Regions from separate parts of the Teredinibacter purpureus genome, predicted to be linked through region 1. Evidence: predicted binding sites of a transcription regulator. Region 1 holds the regulator's gene; the other holds the start of a gene.

Region 1 (7,953 bases):
AGAAGATTGACGCCGAGCCAGATTGCCCGCCTTGGTGCAGAACGCCGAACGGTAGCGAAGGTGTCTTCATCTTCATCGAGGCCAGCGAGACTCATTAAGGAGTGATCTGCGTCTTCACGAATAACATCGACAACGTCATCGATGGTTATTCGCCCAAGTAATTTGCCGTTTTCGTCTACAACAGGCGCCGATACCCAATCGTGCAGTTCGAACAATTTGGCTACGTCTCTATCGGGCAGGGTGGCCGGTATGGCGTTGGTGTCGGTCACCATGACTTCTCTCACCGTGACGTTCGGATCGGTGGTCAGTAGTTTGGCGAGCGGCAGTATGCCGAGGTAGTCATCTTTGCGATTGACGACGATTAGGCTATCGGTAGAGGGCGGAAGCTCGGTATGACGGCGCAGGTAACGTAGAACAACATCTAAGGTAAATCGCGGACGTACCGTAATCGTATCGGTATTGGTAAGGCCGCCAGCAGTCGCTTCATCGTAGGCAATAACGGCTTCAACGCGGCTTCTGTCTTGGTCGGTCATGGCCTCCAATACTTCTTGAATCACCTGCTCGGGCAATTGCTGGAGGATGTCTACTATGTCATCGGTATCGAGGCCTTCTGTTAGTTCGACAAGCTCTTCGGTGTCCATTTCTTGAAGAAATAGGCTTTGAACGTCATCTGAAAGCTCTTCGAGAACTTCACCGGAAACATCTTTATCGATTAAGTCCCATAGCAGCGTACGCGATTGTGGCGGTGACGATTCTATAAGGTGCGCAATTTCCGGTGGACGCAAACCGTTAAGCATGCGGCGAACCTGTCGGAAGGTTCCGCTATCGAGCAACGCTTGCACTTTGCTGAGGTGCAAATGCGATGGGTTGTCGATTTGTTCGGCGGCCTGAGGCATAAAATCATCCGATTGCGGTGCAGCTATAGGTGGATTGCGCTATTGGGCAGAAATTGTAGCCTTTTCAAAGGCTTCCGCAAATCAATTAATTCCATTGTGAGCAGTTTATTCGGCTTCGTCGAAGCGGTTGTTGATTAAATTTGTGACTGCGGCCATTGCGGCTTCTTCGTCTTCACCTTCGGTGCGAAGCTGTATTTCAGTGCCCTTGGAGGCGGCGAGTAGCATCAGCGACATGATGCTTTTTGCGTCAGTAGATTTGCCGTTGGCGGTGACCTCTGTACGTGCGGAGAAGCGGTTAGCGATATTGGCAAGCTTGGTGGCTGCACGCGCGTGTAGCCCAAGCTTGTTGATTATCTGTAGGTGCTTTTCCTGCATGGGCGCTTCGCTAATGTGGCTGGTGAAGAGTTTATCGGTTGCTGCGTGAGTGTCTGGCGTACGCTGCTAATGGCCGGGTTTGTTCTCGAGTTGTCTGTGACGCGTTTGAACATTTTTATAGTCGTCTTTTAACGCTTTCGCTAGCCTCTCGCACATATAAACCGAGCGATGCCAGCCACCGGTACAGCCAATGGCAAAGGTTAAATAGCTCCGGTTGTTGGCTTCAAAGCGAGGTGTCCATTTGCGTACGAACGTTAATATGTCGTTAAACATTTCTTCGACTTCTGTTTCGCCATTAAGGTAATCAATCACTTTTGGTTCTAGCCCGCTGTGCTCACGTAGCTGCGTGCTCCAATAGGGGTTCGGTAGGCACCGAACGTCAAAAATAAAATCAACATCAACCGGTACGCCATATTTGTAGCCGAATGATTTGAACATAAGCGCTGTACCTTTGCTTTCTTCGCCTACAACAAGGTGTTTGATTGCGCTACGCAATTCATGGAGGCTAAGGCTTGAGGTGTCGATAGTGACATCTGCGGCAGCGGCCATGGGTTGTAGAATCGTTTTCTCCCGCGCGATGGCTTCGTTGAGGCCAATATATTCGTCGGAAAGGGGATGGCGACGTCGGGTTTCACTAAAGCGTTTTAATAGTACTTCGCGAGAACTGTCTAAAAAGACCACTTGATAGTCGTCACGTTTAATAGGGGCGCTTTGTATAAGTTCGGATAACTTGCTGAGGTCACTGTAAATATTGCGAGCGTCTATGCCAATCGCAAAGCGCTGTGCATTGGCTTCGCGAGTGGAGCTTATTTGTTCTATGAGCGCGGGTAAAAGGTTTACAGGCAGGTTGTCTATACAGGTGAAACCTTCATCTTCCAGTAGGTGGAGAGCGGAGGTTTTACCTGAGCCTGATCGACCACTGATGATAAGCAAGTGCATGTGCGGGTATCGCCTTATCTAGTGGGTTATGAACATGATAAGAAAGGGCTATGGGACATTAGTCTTTATTGACTATAGCCAATTTTTTGATATCAGTTTACACCAGCTGCAATACGAAATAGTTCGTGATTGTTGGGACAAGCTCTCAACTCTTCGACATAGCTGGGGTTTTGTAACGCTTCCGCTAGTGTTGCGAGGGCCTGCAGGTGGCTGTCTTCTGCGTCTTCTGGCACTAGCATGGCAAACACTAGATCGATGGGTTCGCCATCAACGGCATCGAAATCTATTGGGGTGTCGAGTGTTAGGCAGGCGCATAGCGTTTCGCCCTTAGTGGCAAAGCGGCAGTGTGGAATGGCGATGCCTTGGCCTATACCGGTTGAGCCCAAGCGTTCGCGCCCCACAAGGTTTTGAAACAGTGCGGTGGCGTCACCTTCGGGCAATGAGTCTGCAAAAATGGTCGCCAAGCTTTCAAGGAGGCGTTTTTTGCTGGCGCCGGTGATATGGGCTTTGCAGCGGTCTTCAGTAAGAATGGAAGAAATTTGCATGAGGTTAAGTTGTTACTAATCCTTTCGGTGGCCTGTGGCTGGGTTAAAAGGCCTATAAAGAGCGGTGCTCTTATGTGTTATTACCCAGCGATTTGGCGCGCATTCTACCAGTATTGTTGCGTGATCCAAGTGTGGAATAGGAATGTAGTTAAAAAAAGTTTCTATTAAGAAAGATAGCGTGTTTTAAACTAGTCGTTTACGTTCGTTTGAGGGAGGGATATGCAGCGATTCTCGGTATTTGGCGATGGTTCTACGCGCCACTTTGATACCTTGTTCGGCGAGTAAGCCGGTAATTTTTGAGTCGCTGAGCGGCTTGCGTTGGTTTTCGGCGGCAACGAGCTTTTTAATGATCGCGCGAATGGCGGTAGATGAGCATTCTCCACCTGTGTCTGTGGCCACGTGGCTCGAAAAGAAGTATTTCAGTTCGAATATACCTTGAGGGGTATGCATATACTTTTGAGTGGTGACACGGGAAATGGTCGACTCGTGCATTTCGACTATTTCTGCGACATCGTGCAACACCATGGGCTTCATGGCTTCTGGCCCATAGTCTAAAAAGCCTTGTTGTTTTTCAACGATACACGTGGAGACCTTTAATAGCGTTTCATTACGGCTTTGTAGGCTTTTGAGAAACCAGCGAGCTTCTTGAAGGTTGTCGCGCAAGAAGGTGTTATCGGAGCTGGAATCTGCTCGTTTCACTAGTGAGGCGTAGCCTGAGTTTATCCGCAGCTTTGGCGCGATATCGGGATTTAATTGGACTTGCCAGCGATTGTTAACTTTGGCAACAAAAACATCGGGTACAACATATTCTGTTTCGTCTGCCCCTATGGATTCGCCGGGGCGAGGGTTCAGGCTCTGAATAACACTGATAACCGATTGGAGCTCGGGCTCCTTTATACGCAGTTTACGCATGAGTTGCTTGAAGTCACGGCTACCCAGTACGTCGAGATAGTCGCGTACTAAGGTTTTGGCTTGCGCTAGGTTGGGGGTATCGTCACTGAGTTGATTCAGCTGAATAAGTAAGCATTCACGTACGTCCTGGCTCAGAACGCCTGGCGGGTCAAACTGCTGTATACGGTGCAGTACGGCGAGAACTTCGTCCATTTCAAGTTCTTCGTGTTGAACCTGTAAACCTGAAAAAATCTCGTCTAATGACAGGCCCAGTATGCCGTTGGGAGCGACGGCGTCTATAAGGGTTTCCGCAATTTCGTTGTCGAGCGCAGACATCGGCGTTAAATTAAGTTGCCAGCTGAGGTGGTCTTGCAGGCTTTCTGAGGTGCCGCGACGAGATTCAAAGTCGTAGTCATCGCCTTCGGGTTTTGAGAGGCCAGAGCCACTTGAAGACGGTTCGTATATGTCGTCCCAACTCGTGTCTACGGCAAGGTCGGTAGGAATGTTGTCGTCATTCCAGTCGCTATCGGGCTGGTCGGGAGCTTCGTTGCTCGTATCACTCGTACTGCTCGTGTTTTCACTACCGTTTAAGGCAGGGTTTTCGCTTTCTTGAGCGGGCGGTTCGCTCTGCTGGGTATTTTCAGTATTGGCGGGAGCGGGTTCATCTATGTCGTCAGATGTTTCGAGCATTGGATTGGAATCCAGTGCTTCTTGAATTTCGGCTTGCAAATCCAGAGTCGAGAGTTGCAGGAGGCGTATTGCCTGTTGCAACTGAGGAGTCATGGTGAGTTGTTGGCCCAGCTTAAGCTGGAGGGTTTGCTTCATAAGGCGATGGCTGATGTCACGACGAGAGTTTGATCAGGCGCCAACCCAAAAGCGGGTGAAAACTAAGCTTGGGGTTGGGGCGTTATGTGTGTAAATCGCCTTTAGTTTAGTCGCGCTGGCGGCCACAAGCAATGCTTTTAAGTGCTTTTGTTAGCAAAGAATGTGCCGCTGTGGCGCAACTTTTTTGTGAGTTGTCAAGCATGAATTGTGTCAAAGAGTAAAGTGTTTGCCAAGGTATACTTCGCGCACTTTTTGGTTATTAAGAACATCATTGGAGGCGCCTTCGGCGATGATATGCCCTTCCGATACGATATAGGCTTTCTCGCAGATATCGAGTGTTTCGCGCACATTGTGGTCCGTTATTAAAACACCGATACCGCGTTGTTTTAAGTGTTGAACAATTTCTTTGATGTCGCTAACTGAAATAGGGTCAACGCCCGCGAAGGGTTCGTCCAGCAATATAAATTGTGGCTCTGTGGCGAGTGCGCGCGCTATTTCAACTCGCCGCCTCTCTCCGCCCGAGAGCGCCATCCCCAAGCTATCGCGAATATGCTGTATGTGAAACTCGTTTAAGAGTTTTTCCATGGCTGCGGTGCGGTCTTTTCGGCGTAAGTCTTTGCGCGTTTCTAGAATGGCCATAATGTTGTCGGCAACGGTTAGCTTGCGAAAAACCGACGCTTCTTGTGGCAAGTAACCCAAACCTTCCCGTGCTCGTTCGTGCATGGAGTAGTGAGTAACATCTTTTTCGCCAATGGAGATTGAGCCTCGATCGGCCTTTACTATGCCCGCAATCATGTAGAAACAGGTGGTTTTACCTGCGCCATTGGGGCCAAGGAGCCCAACAATTTGGCCGTCGTCAACTGAAATGGACACGTCGATAACGACTTTGCGGCCTTTATAGCTTTTTGCCAAATGTTGTGCAGAGAGTGTAGGCATGGGGTTTGTTGGGTGCTCGTTAGGGTTCGACCAGTTCTTCAGTCGATAAGGCTTTAGGGGGGATGACCATTCGTACGCGACGATCGCTGGTGGTCGAGTTTGTATTGCCACCGGCTTTAACCACGGCTTTTTTGACATCGTATTCAATGCGGTTGCCGCTCAAACTTGTCCCTTCTTGTTTAAAGGCCGCATTGTCGATTAGAAATAAGGTCTCGTCGGTAATGCGATACTCTAAACGGTTCGCTTGAGCGGTGACCGGTTCCTGGCCTATGTTGGGTATTTGGCTGAGACGCGCGGGTGAACCGGTAGCCACAACGTGTGAGTAGCTATCGTTTCGGCCGTGTATTACTACGCGTTCAGCGGTGATTTTCATGCTGCCCTGCACAACTATAACGCGACCAGCATAGGTGGTTGTGCCGCTTTGGTCGTCAAGTTCGGCTCTGTCGGCAGATATGTTTAAATCTTGGAAGCGGTCGTCGGGCAAGCCGATAACGTGAACGCTTGCCATGGCTAGGAGGGCACAGCCAAGGTGTCGCAATAGCGAGAGTAGACGGCGAGCGGAATGAATGAAATTAACGTGCAATGTCATGGTGTTTCTTCGCTTGCGCCTGGGTTTCTATGGATTGCGGTAACGCGTTGATGCAGCTGGATTTTACGCGTTTGAAAGTCGGCCGTCATGCCGACTGCATTAATTTCGCCGTAAGGAGACGTTATTTTAACAGGCTCGTCGGTGCGCGCGACTTTTTCTATCGCATTAATACTAAGCGCGTTAGTGCTTAGTTCGGTCATAAAACTGTAGTGGGTAGTTGTATTGAGCGTTGCGTGACTGGGTGGTGCTGTTTGCCAAATGCGTACATTGTTCCAAAGGGTGATTTCTTGTGTGGTACGGATAAGTTTGCCGTCCTCGGCTTCTAGGTGCCAGGGTGACTGCTGTTCGAAAATTGTAAAATGTGGGCTGCTAATTAACGTGTACTCTTCTACGTCATCGTTTTTGTGGGTGGTTTCGGTACGATAGTGTTCTAAGCGTGAGGCCGTAAAAGAGTAGTCGATATTACCGCTGTCGTCGTAGTGCTGAGTAGCGGCATCTTTTGCCACAGCGTAAGGGAAGTGTTGTTGATTATCATCTTGCCATTTGGGGGGCGTGAGTATTTCGTCGGATGAATCCCACAGCATGACGATCACGCTAATGCCTAGGCAAATAAGCAGAAGGTAGAGCCTGTTTTTGGCGATTGCTTTAGCCATAATGAATTAAGTGTCGGTGCGTGTGTATTCATCGAGGGCGCTTTGATAAGTGTCTTGCGCCTTCATAATTAAATCGCATGCTTCGCGAACGGCGCCTTCGCCACCTTTTCGAGAACTCTTCCAGTGAGCGTGATCAACAACGGCGGGATGCGCATTCTGGACGGTTAAGGCTAAGCCAATGCGACACATAACGGTGAGGTCGGGGTAGTCGTCGCCCATAAACGCTATCTGATTGAGTTGATATTGATGTTCTGTGAGCAGCTCTTGCAGAGCGACAAACTTATCTTCGCGGCCTTGTTTTAGTATGGTTAGGCCTAAGTCTTCGGCACGTTTGGCGACTAAGCTGCTGGTACGGCCGGTAATTATGCCCACTTCAACGCCCGAACGGCGCAATAGTTTTATACCTTGGCCATCGAGCGTGTTGAAGGCTTTCATTTCATACCCTTCATTGCTGAAATACAGTTTGCCGTCGGTAAGTACGCCATCAACATCTAATAGTAGTAGTTTAATGTCGCGACATTTATGTTCGATGTGATCGAGAGATAAGTGCTTCATAAAAAAGTGTATTTATACCAATCCTGCTTGCAGCATGTCGTGCATGTGCAATATGCCTATAGGTTTCTGGTTGTCGGCGACAACCAGCGCTGTAATCTTGTATTTTTCCATGATGTTAAAGGCTTCTGCCGCGAGGGCGGTAGGGGCAACTGTTAAGGGGTTGAGGCTCATTACCTCATCAATGGTAGAGGTTTTAACATCGATATTGTTATCAAGGCAGCGGCGCAAATCGCCGTCAGTGAATACGCCGACAAGAGTGCCGGCTGCGTCGATAATTGTCGTCATGCCAAAGCTCTTTTTGCTCATCTCTGACAATGCTTCGAGCAGGCTAGTGCCGTTTGCAACGCACGGCACGGCATCACCGCGGTGCATTATATCGCTTACACGTAATAATAGTTTTCGGCCTAGCGCGCCGCCGGGGTGTGAGAAGGCGAAGTCTTCGGCGGTAAAGCCGCGAGCTTCGAGTAGTGCGACGGCTAAAGCGTCACCCATAACAAGGCTAACGGTGGTGCTAGAAGTAGGGGCTAGGTCGAGTGGGCAGGCTTCGGTTTCCACCTGAATATCAAGGTAGATGTCAGCGGCCTCGCCTAGCGGACTTGTGGGCTTACCGGTCATGGCTATGAGAGGAATACCCATGCGCTTTATCATCGGGAGCAGGGTCATAAGTTCGGGCGATGAGCCCGAGTTCGATATGGCGATAAAGACGTCGTCTCGCGTGACCATACCTAAGTCGCCGTGGCTGGCTTCAC
Region 2 (7,953 bases), 960 kb from region 1:
GAGCTTAGGTCAACTCAATTTTCTGCACGGTACCATCTGGAAGTACTTCAGTCATATGCCCTTCGGGCTCTTCTAAAAACTGAACAATCACAAAGATAACCGCAGCACAGCCTCCAATAATTAAAAAGAAGGTACTTGCATCGACAAAGCTATAGGCGGTTAGAAACGTAACGGCACCAACGTTACCGTAGGCACCTGCCATGCCGGCAATTTGGCCTGTCATGCGGCGTTTAACTAAAGGCACCATGGCAAACACGGCACCCTCTCCAGCTTGAACAAAGAAGGAACAACACATAACGGCGACAACCGCTAAAAATATAGGCCAGCCTGAATCGATTTGAGAGAGAATGCAATAGCCTACAGTGAGGCCAGCTATAAAAATGGAAAGTGATTTGCGACGGCCAAATCGGTCTGAAATATAACCGCCGCCTGGGCGCGCAATCAAATTCATAAAAGCAAAGACTGCACCGAGGGCGCCGGCTTGAACTAAGCTCAAGCTGGTAAATGTTTCGAGAAAAAAGGCCGGCAGCATCGAGACAACGGCGAGCTCTGAGCCAAAGGTTACAAAATAGGCCCAGTCTAAAATCGCAACTTGCTTGAATTTGTATTTGTCATGCTCAGGAGCGCCGTGCGCGAGCATCTCTTTGTTAACTTTATAAATTTGAGAAAACTGGAAAACAAATAGCGCAACCAGTACACCATAAAAGGTGTAGGTGGCCGTTTGGCTTAACAATTTAACGCCCGCTGGAGATAGTTTCCACGCTAATACTGCCAGAATAAGATACATGGGAATATTCATGGCTAAATAGAAGTAAAAATCTTTCTTGCTGGTAACTTCTAAACCACCGGATTTTTTTGGCTTAAAGTAGGTAGAGCCTTTGGGTGTGTTACGTGCTTTCCAATAGAAGATAAAACCATACACGAATGCAATTACGCCCGTGGACGCAATCGCGTAGCGCCAGCCATCGTCCCCGCCATACAATAATGCCACGGTGGGTAAAGAGAACGCTGCAGCCGCTGAACCGAAATTACCCCAGCCGCCGTACACGCCTTCGGCCAAGCCAACTTGACGAGCTGGAAACCACTCGCCAACCATGCGAATACCAATAACAAACCCAGCACCGGCAAAACCCATAGCGAAGCGCATAATAGCGAGTTGTTCGAAGCTGGTGGCAAAGGCAAAGCCTAAGCAAAGAAGGCCGGATACTACGAGTAAGCAGCTGAAAACAATACGTGGCCCAAATTTGTCCACCAAAATACCAATGACAATTCGCGCTGGAATAGTAAGTGCCACGTTTAAAATAAGCAGGGCTTTCCACTGAGCCCCTGTCATATTAAAGGCCTCCATGATAAGCGGTTTCATGGGAGCATGAGAAAACCACATGACAAAGGTTAAAAAGAATGCAAACCAAGTGAGGTGCAGCGTGCGGATATTAGTTTGTGAAAAATCCAGCAGGTTTAACTTAGAGGAACTCATACGGTTTCCTTCTTCTCCTAAAAAATGTGGATGAGTTACACCGGTGCGGTGATCGCTCATATTGAAATGTTTGATTAACACCTAGCAATCGTCATGCCAGCACCGTTATGGCTCGATAAAGCCCAGTAAGGACCTTGTTAAAAGGGTTTCTGAATAAAAAACAAACATAGTTGTGACCGTATGCTGTGCGTTTCGGCTCGTTTTTGGTGCGCTTTAGGTGGGAGTAAGCGTGCAAGATAAATGTGCGATAGTATGCGCGGCTGGAGATCGATGATTGGATGAAAGAATTATGGCAAAACGACCCTCAACAAAAAGCAAAAGCCCGAAACCTGCGGTAAACCAAAAGAAAAGGCCGGCGCAGCAATGGCGAACGCGACTTGGCTTACACGTTCAAGCACTTAGTTTTGGCTTGTTAACGCTAATCGTGGCGTTTACGGTCAGCTGGGTGGTATTGGCAAAATATGATTTTATGTACGGAGTTTGGCTCGATCATGGTGGAATTGGGCAAGGAATAGATACCTATGGCCCGCAAAATCGATATAAGACGGGATTTGGTGACACGACTCGAGATGAGCGCATTAGGGTGTTTAGTGAGATAAATAGCAGTGTACATCGAGGCGGGGAAGGCTTAGCCGACATTACGTATACGTCACCGAGTAGCGATGGAGTGCACGTGCTATTGCGATCACCTGAGGTGATTCACCTGCAAGATGTGGCCAATTTGATCGATGTTTTATTTGGCGTTGCGTTTATATCCGTTATTTTGTGGTGTGGCGTGAGCGGGTATCTATTACTCGTGGAGCGTTCTATGCCTTCACTTAAACAGCAAAGTATGGCGGTGTTAGCGTTAACGGTTCCGGCCATTGTTCTGGTGTTAATACTCGGCCCAACGGATGTGTTCAATCAGTTTCATATATGGATATTTCCCGCGGGGCATGAATGGTTTTTTTATTATCAAGATTCGCTCATGTCGACATTGATGCTAGCCCCAACACTTTTTGGATGGATAGCCATCGCGTTATTAGTGGCGGCGGCGGTAAGCTTCGTGGTTATTCAGGGCGTGTTACAGGTGGCGGCCACAACTGTACCGCGACTTTTAACGCGCAAGTAGGTATATAACCGCAAGGGCTAGAATAGCCGATAGGCTTTGCCAAAAGGCTACAGGGTTTCGGTCTAGTAACGGTGGCTGTGTTTTGGTGAGAAATTCACGGCTGGGCCTGCGTAAATCGGCGATGAATTCTGAAAAAGCATCGTAGCGTTTGTAAGGGTTAGGGTGTAATACTGTCTTGAGCGTGTCGTCAATCCAAGCGGGAATTTCGCGTTTGTCATGTAGCGCGGTTCTATACCGTAAGTTTCGTTGTGCGGAGGGTGTTCTGGCTTTGGCGACCTCGGCTCCATAGGGAAGGTTGCCCGTTAACATCTGATAGGTAATAACCCCTAGAGAGAATAGATCCGAACGCGGTGTGCCTGGTTCTCCCAAAAAATATTCGGGTGCTGTGTATTGTGCGGTTCCGAGAATATTTTGTCGTTCAATTGCGGTTGTAATCTCCATAATTCCTGCAACTTTCGTTGCGCCAAAATCGATAATTTTTACGGTTCCCGTTGCGTCGATCATAATGTTTTCAGGCCGTAAGTCTTGATGTAACATTTCTAACCGATGAAAAGCCCGCAACCCCTTTGCAATTTGTTCCACAATTTCTCTAACGCTTTCGAGTGTGGGTTTTGGGTTGTCTATCATCCATTGGGTTAGTGTTTGGCCGTCGATAAACTCGGTTGCAATATAGATAAAGTGCCGTTGCCGTGTTTGCGAACAAGGCTTTAGTACATAGGGGTTATCTATGCGCTTGGCGACCCATTCCTCCATTAAAAAACGTTCTAGGTAGGCTGAATCGTTTCTCAAGTCGATAGAGGGGATTTTGATGATAGTGGGTGTTTTGGTTTCGTTATCCTCCGCTAAATAGACATGGCTACGACTACTGCCGTATATCTTCCTCAAAATGGTATAACCATCAAATTGTGCACGAGCCTCCAGTAATGGTGGGAATGGTAACTCGCTGTATTGTTGGTAAATTGCGCGTGTATCGTGGCTTGGTAACGTATTAATACGTACAACTTGTGCAGTAAGGTTGTCGGTGCTGCCATTGTCGAAGGCTGCCTCTACAATAAATTTTGCGGCGGTATTTAAATCTTGCTGGTGAGCGTTAATAGTCTCGGTAATGAGCTGGTCATTCGCAAATTCATAAACACCGTCAGAAGCAAGAATAAAGATGTCGCCTTCGGCAACGGGTAAGGCCTTGTAGTCAATTTCGAGATGTGAATTAATACCTAAACCTCGGCTTAGGTAGCTTTGCTCTTGTGAAACCCAAAGCCTATGATCCTGAGTAAGCTGTTCTAATGCGTTGTTATGTAGCCGGTAGATGCGAGTATCGCCAATATGAAAAATGTGCGCGGTATCCGACTTTATAATCAGTGCACTTAACGTACAGACATACCCGCGGTCTTTATCGTAGCGGTATTGGCTTTGTTGTGTTTGGGCAAATAGCCATGAGTTGGTTGCCATTAACACTTGTTGCGCGGATTTTTTAGTGGACCAAGCCTCAGATGTACAGTAATAATCTTGTAAAAAACTGGTGACCGCCGATTCACTGGCTATTTGGCTAACCTGACTACTGCTAATGCCATCGGCTATCGCAATGGCAATACCCTTAGAGCTAAGTTGAGGTTCTGCTGGGCAGTAACTTCCGTGAAAATCCTGATTAATATCCTTGCGGCCTTTATGTGAATATTGGCCAATCGAAAGTGTGAGCGGCTGATTTTTTGTAGGGCTAGAAGGGCGTGGCTGCTGGGTAGTCATTGTTATCGCTTCGCCCCAAGGGGCAGGTTAACCGTGAGAGAGGTGTTTAAATTTAAATAAAGGACGGTAGAGCGTGCTGCTCGAGAACGATGGCCGCCGTTTAGGGGCGGCACCCATTGCCCAAAAACTACCAGTTATTGTACTTTAAAAATTTCCCATTCATTGTAATTAATACGCGATCCCCTTTGGGGTCTTCAATTTTATCGACATCGAGCGAGAAATCGATAGCGCTCATAATGCCGTCACCAAATTTTTCTTGGATGATTGCTTTTAAGGTGGTGCCATAAACACCGGTAATTTCATGGAAGCGATAGATTAGGGGGTCGGTGGCAATCGATTGCTCCCACGTTTTTGTTGGATAGGCTTCAAGTGCGGCAACAACGTCTTCTTCCAGGGCTAAATATTCAACAATGGCGAGTGCAATGTCTTTGGGTGCGCTATTCATGCCTAAGCAAGCGGAGGCTAACCACACGGGTGAGAGATTTAAATCTTCCCCAATTTTTTCCCATGTTAAACCTTTTTTTGCTTTGGCGGTAACAATGGTATCGGTCATGCTTTGTTTGTTCATGCGTATTCCTTATCTGTTGGCAGACCCTTATTGTTTTATAAAAACGTTAAGGGTCCGTGGAATAAAGTGTTTTATAACGGGCACAAAAGTAGTCGTGTAGCACGCTAAAACTCTCCCTTGGATATTGCGCCTTTCATGGCACCTTCTATTGCGCTATTTATGGTGCTACCAAGAGAGAGGGGCCGAATGTTTACCTGAACGCTGGGTGATTTCTAGGTGTTGATTAAAGAGAGCGTCTTGGCCCAGTACGCAAATGAGTACTGTAAAGTGTTAACCCTGTGAAGAGTAAACCACCGACAAGATTACCAAGTACGGTAGGTATTTCGTTCCATATTAAGTAATCCATTATTGAAAAGTCGCCGCCCATAATAATGCCTGAGGGGAACAAGAACATATTCACTACTGAGTGCTCAAACGTCATAAAGAAAAACAGCATAATCGGCATCCACATGGCGATAACTTTGCCGCTTACGTGGGTAGATATCATTGCACCAACAACACCGGTTGAAACCATCCAGTTACAGAGCATGCCTCGGAAGAAAATAGTGAACCATCCAGAAGCACCATAGGCGGCGTAACCCAAGGTACGGCTTTCGCCAATACCCGCAATTTTTTGGCCTACAGCCCCCGGTTCAACGGAAAATCCGTAGGTAAAGACAAACGCCATCATAAACGCAACCGTTAAAGCGCCTGCGAAATTACCCAAAAATACTAAGCCCCAATTTTTTAAGACCCCCTTCACGGTTACACCTGGACGTTTGTCGATAAGCGCCAGTGGCGTGAGCACGAATACACCGGTGAGTAAATCAAAGCCCAGCAAATAGAGCATACAGAAGCCAATGGGGAACAGAACGGCACCAAGAAGTGGGACGCCGGTTTGTACCGTCACCGTAATTGCAAATACCGCGGCCAGCGCCAGAATGGCACCCGCCATATAGGCGCGAATAAGAGTGTCGCGTGTGGACATAAATATTTTCGATTCACCTGCGTCTACCATTTTGGCGACGAATTCGGAGGGTACTAAATAAGACATAATGATTTCTCTGTTATATAGGTGCGTTTTGATTGATGTTGGTAGGTGCGGCCCTACGTACACTGAACAAGGCAATTATTACGCCTACTTGTGCGAATATTGGTTAAGGGTTTGTTTTATATAAATAAAAATTAGTTTTTTTAGAATATTTTAAACAGTAATTGCCATGGCATGCCTCATGAAAGGGCTTTCTTTGCTATATGCTGGTGCGATAGGTGAAGTAGACGAAGCCTTTATGTTGAGTATTGGTCGTGATTTTGCCCATAAGAAAAAGAGCATGATGGAGGTTTAACATGTTAGCCGGTTGGCTATTTTTTTCGCGGAAAAGAGTGTGTGTTGCGCTTTGATTAGTGTCCACTAAAGTTAAATATTCGGGCGCAATTGCATCAATCTATACGCGGTTTTTAGAGCGCCAACGTTAACGGGGAGGAGAGATGGCTTGATGTCGTCACGTATCGCATATAGCGACTGTAATTCGATGAATACAGCGTGATAGGCGTGCTCCACTACCACGAGCGGTAGTTTTTGCCGCGTCGGGCGGGCCTGCGCAATAGCCGGCAAGGGTAGGTGGGCCAGGTAAACATAATAAGAAGCGGTAAAGGGTTGTATATTAGATAATACTAAATTAGTATTACCTCTTCTTTGGGTGAGTTGCTCTAGAGTTCTTTTGCGGCGTAATTCGAGGCTATAGGGCGCATAAACGGTACCGTTTAATATTATTGTTGATTTATAACGCTATATGAAGAGGTTGGTAGTATGACCATTACACCTAAAAAAACGAATATTGATAGTTTAGTGTTTAGATTTGCGGGCATTTTCATTTTACTCAGTGTGTTTCTGGGGCATTTTCATCACGAGAACTGGTTGTGGTTTACGGTGTTCGTAGGGGCCAATTTACTGCAGGCGTCGTTCACGGGTTTTTGCCCGTTGGCGATGATATTGAAAAAAATAGGTGTTCAGTCGGGCATGGCTTTTCGCGGAGATTAGCGACACTTATAAAGTGGGTTCTCATAAACATTTATACAATAGGACGGTAGGCATGCAGTGTTTTGATTTTACGCACGGCGCCATCACGAGAAGCTGGCGTTGGTTAGGTTTATTGAGCGCGGTGCTGCTGGTGTTTGCTTGTGGCAATGAGTTGAATACGCCCAGTACCAAAGCGTTTTCACCACTGGCTGAATCGCTAGAGACCGAGGCTGTGGCATGGCGGGTGGTGGCTAGCGAAACCTCGTTTGACGGTGTGGTTGAAGCGGTGAATCAGGCGGTGGTGTCGGCGCAAACAAGTGGTCGAATTGTCGAGCTTCCTTTTGATGTAGGGGATTATGTGGCACAAGGTGATGTTATTGCGCGGTTCACCGATGCTGAACAGCAAGCCGCATTGCGGGTTGCACAAGCACGTGTTGAAGAAGCCAATGCGCGATTTACAGAAGCAGATGAGCAGCTTGCCAGAGTGGCTGATGTATATGCGCGCGGTATGGTGGCAAAAGCGGGCTTAGATCAAGCAAAAGCGACACAACAAGCGGCGCTCGCACGCAGTGATTCTGCCCGTGCAGGTGAACAGGATGCCCATGAGCGTTTGGCGCATACCGTGGTTATTGCGCCCTATAGCGGGATTGTGGTTAAGCGACTGACTGATGTGGGCGCCACTGTTGTGCCGGGGTCTCCCTTACTTGAAGGGCTTTCGTTACAGCATTTGCGTGTACAAGTCGATGTGCCTCAAGACCATATTGGTTTACTGCGTAAGCATAAAAAAGCACGCGTAATACTGGCGAATGGCGATTCTGTTGCGGTCACTGATATTCGTATTCCACCTAGCGCAAAAAGTAACACGCATAGCTTTGGTGTTCTATTGACGTTGCCAGAAGGCCAATATGAAGAGCCTGTTTTTCCCGGCACTTTAGTGAAAGTTGCGTTGCCGCACGGAGAGCAGCGACAGCTATTGGTGCCAGAAAAAGCGGTTGCACGTAGGGGCGAAGTCACGGCGCTTTATATCGTCTCGCAGCCTGAACCAAACGTTTGGG

What was found. Region 1 encodes sigma-54, which starts transcription at its own class of promoters, with help from an activator protein. Its sites were predicted from a motif close to TGGCACANNNNTTGCNNT; they were not measured.
Region 2: H5647_RS10555 (NarK family nitrate/nitrite MFS transporter) is a predicted target of sigma-54. The motif match lies at 1,559-1,576, and genes of this name have one in related genera.

Annotation. Positions count from the first base shown of each region.
Region 1 covers NZ_CP060092.1:1,490,452-1,498,404, forward strand. Annotated here, with positions in the region: gene mgtE (magnesium transporter) at 1-896, opposite strand, end outside; gene H5647_RS06630 (HPr family phosphocarrier protein) at 1,002-1,271, opposite strand; gene rapZ (RNase adapter RapZ) at 1,338-2,210, opposite strand; gene H5647_RS06640 (PTS sugar transporter subunit IIA) at 2,303-2,755, opposite strand; gene H5647_RS06645 (RNA polymerase factor sigma-54) at 2,939-4,471, opposite strand; gene lptB (LPS export ABC transporter ATP-binding protein) at 4,682-5,407, opposite strand; gene lptA (lipopolysaccharide transport periplasmic protein LptA) at 5,427-5,996, opposite strand; gene lptC (LPS export ABC transporter periplasmic protein LptC) at 5,993-6,649, opposite strand; gene H5647_RS06665 (KdsC family phosphatase) at 6,656-7,204, opposite strand; gene H5647_RS06670 (KpsF/GutQ family sugar-phosphate isomerase) at 7,217-7,953, opposite strand, start outside.
Region 2 covers NZ_CP060092.1:2,452,292-2,460,244, forward strand. Annotated here, with positions in the region: gene H5647_RS10555 (NarK family nitrate/nitrite MFS transporter) at 5-1,477, opposite strand; gene H5647_RS10560 (lipoprotein intramolecular transacylase Lit) at 1,767-2,588, shown strand; gene H5647_RS10565 (bifunctional protein-serine/threonine kinase/phosphatase) at 2,574-4,331, opposite strand; gene cynS (cyanase) at 4,459-4,899, opposite strand; gene H5647_RS10575 (formate/nitrite transporter family protein) at 5,123-5,932, opposite strand; gene H5647_RS10580 (YgaP family membrane protein) at 6,689-6,919, shown strand; gene H5647_RS10585 (efflux RND transporter periplasmic adaptor subunit) at 6,972-7,953, shown strand, end outside.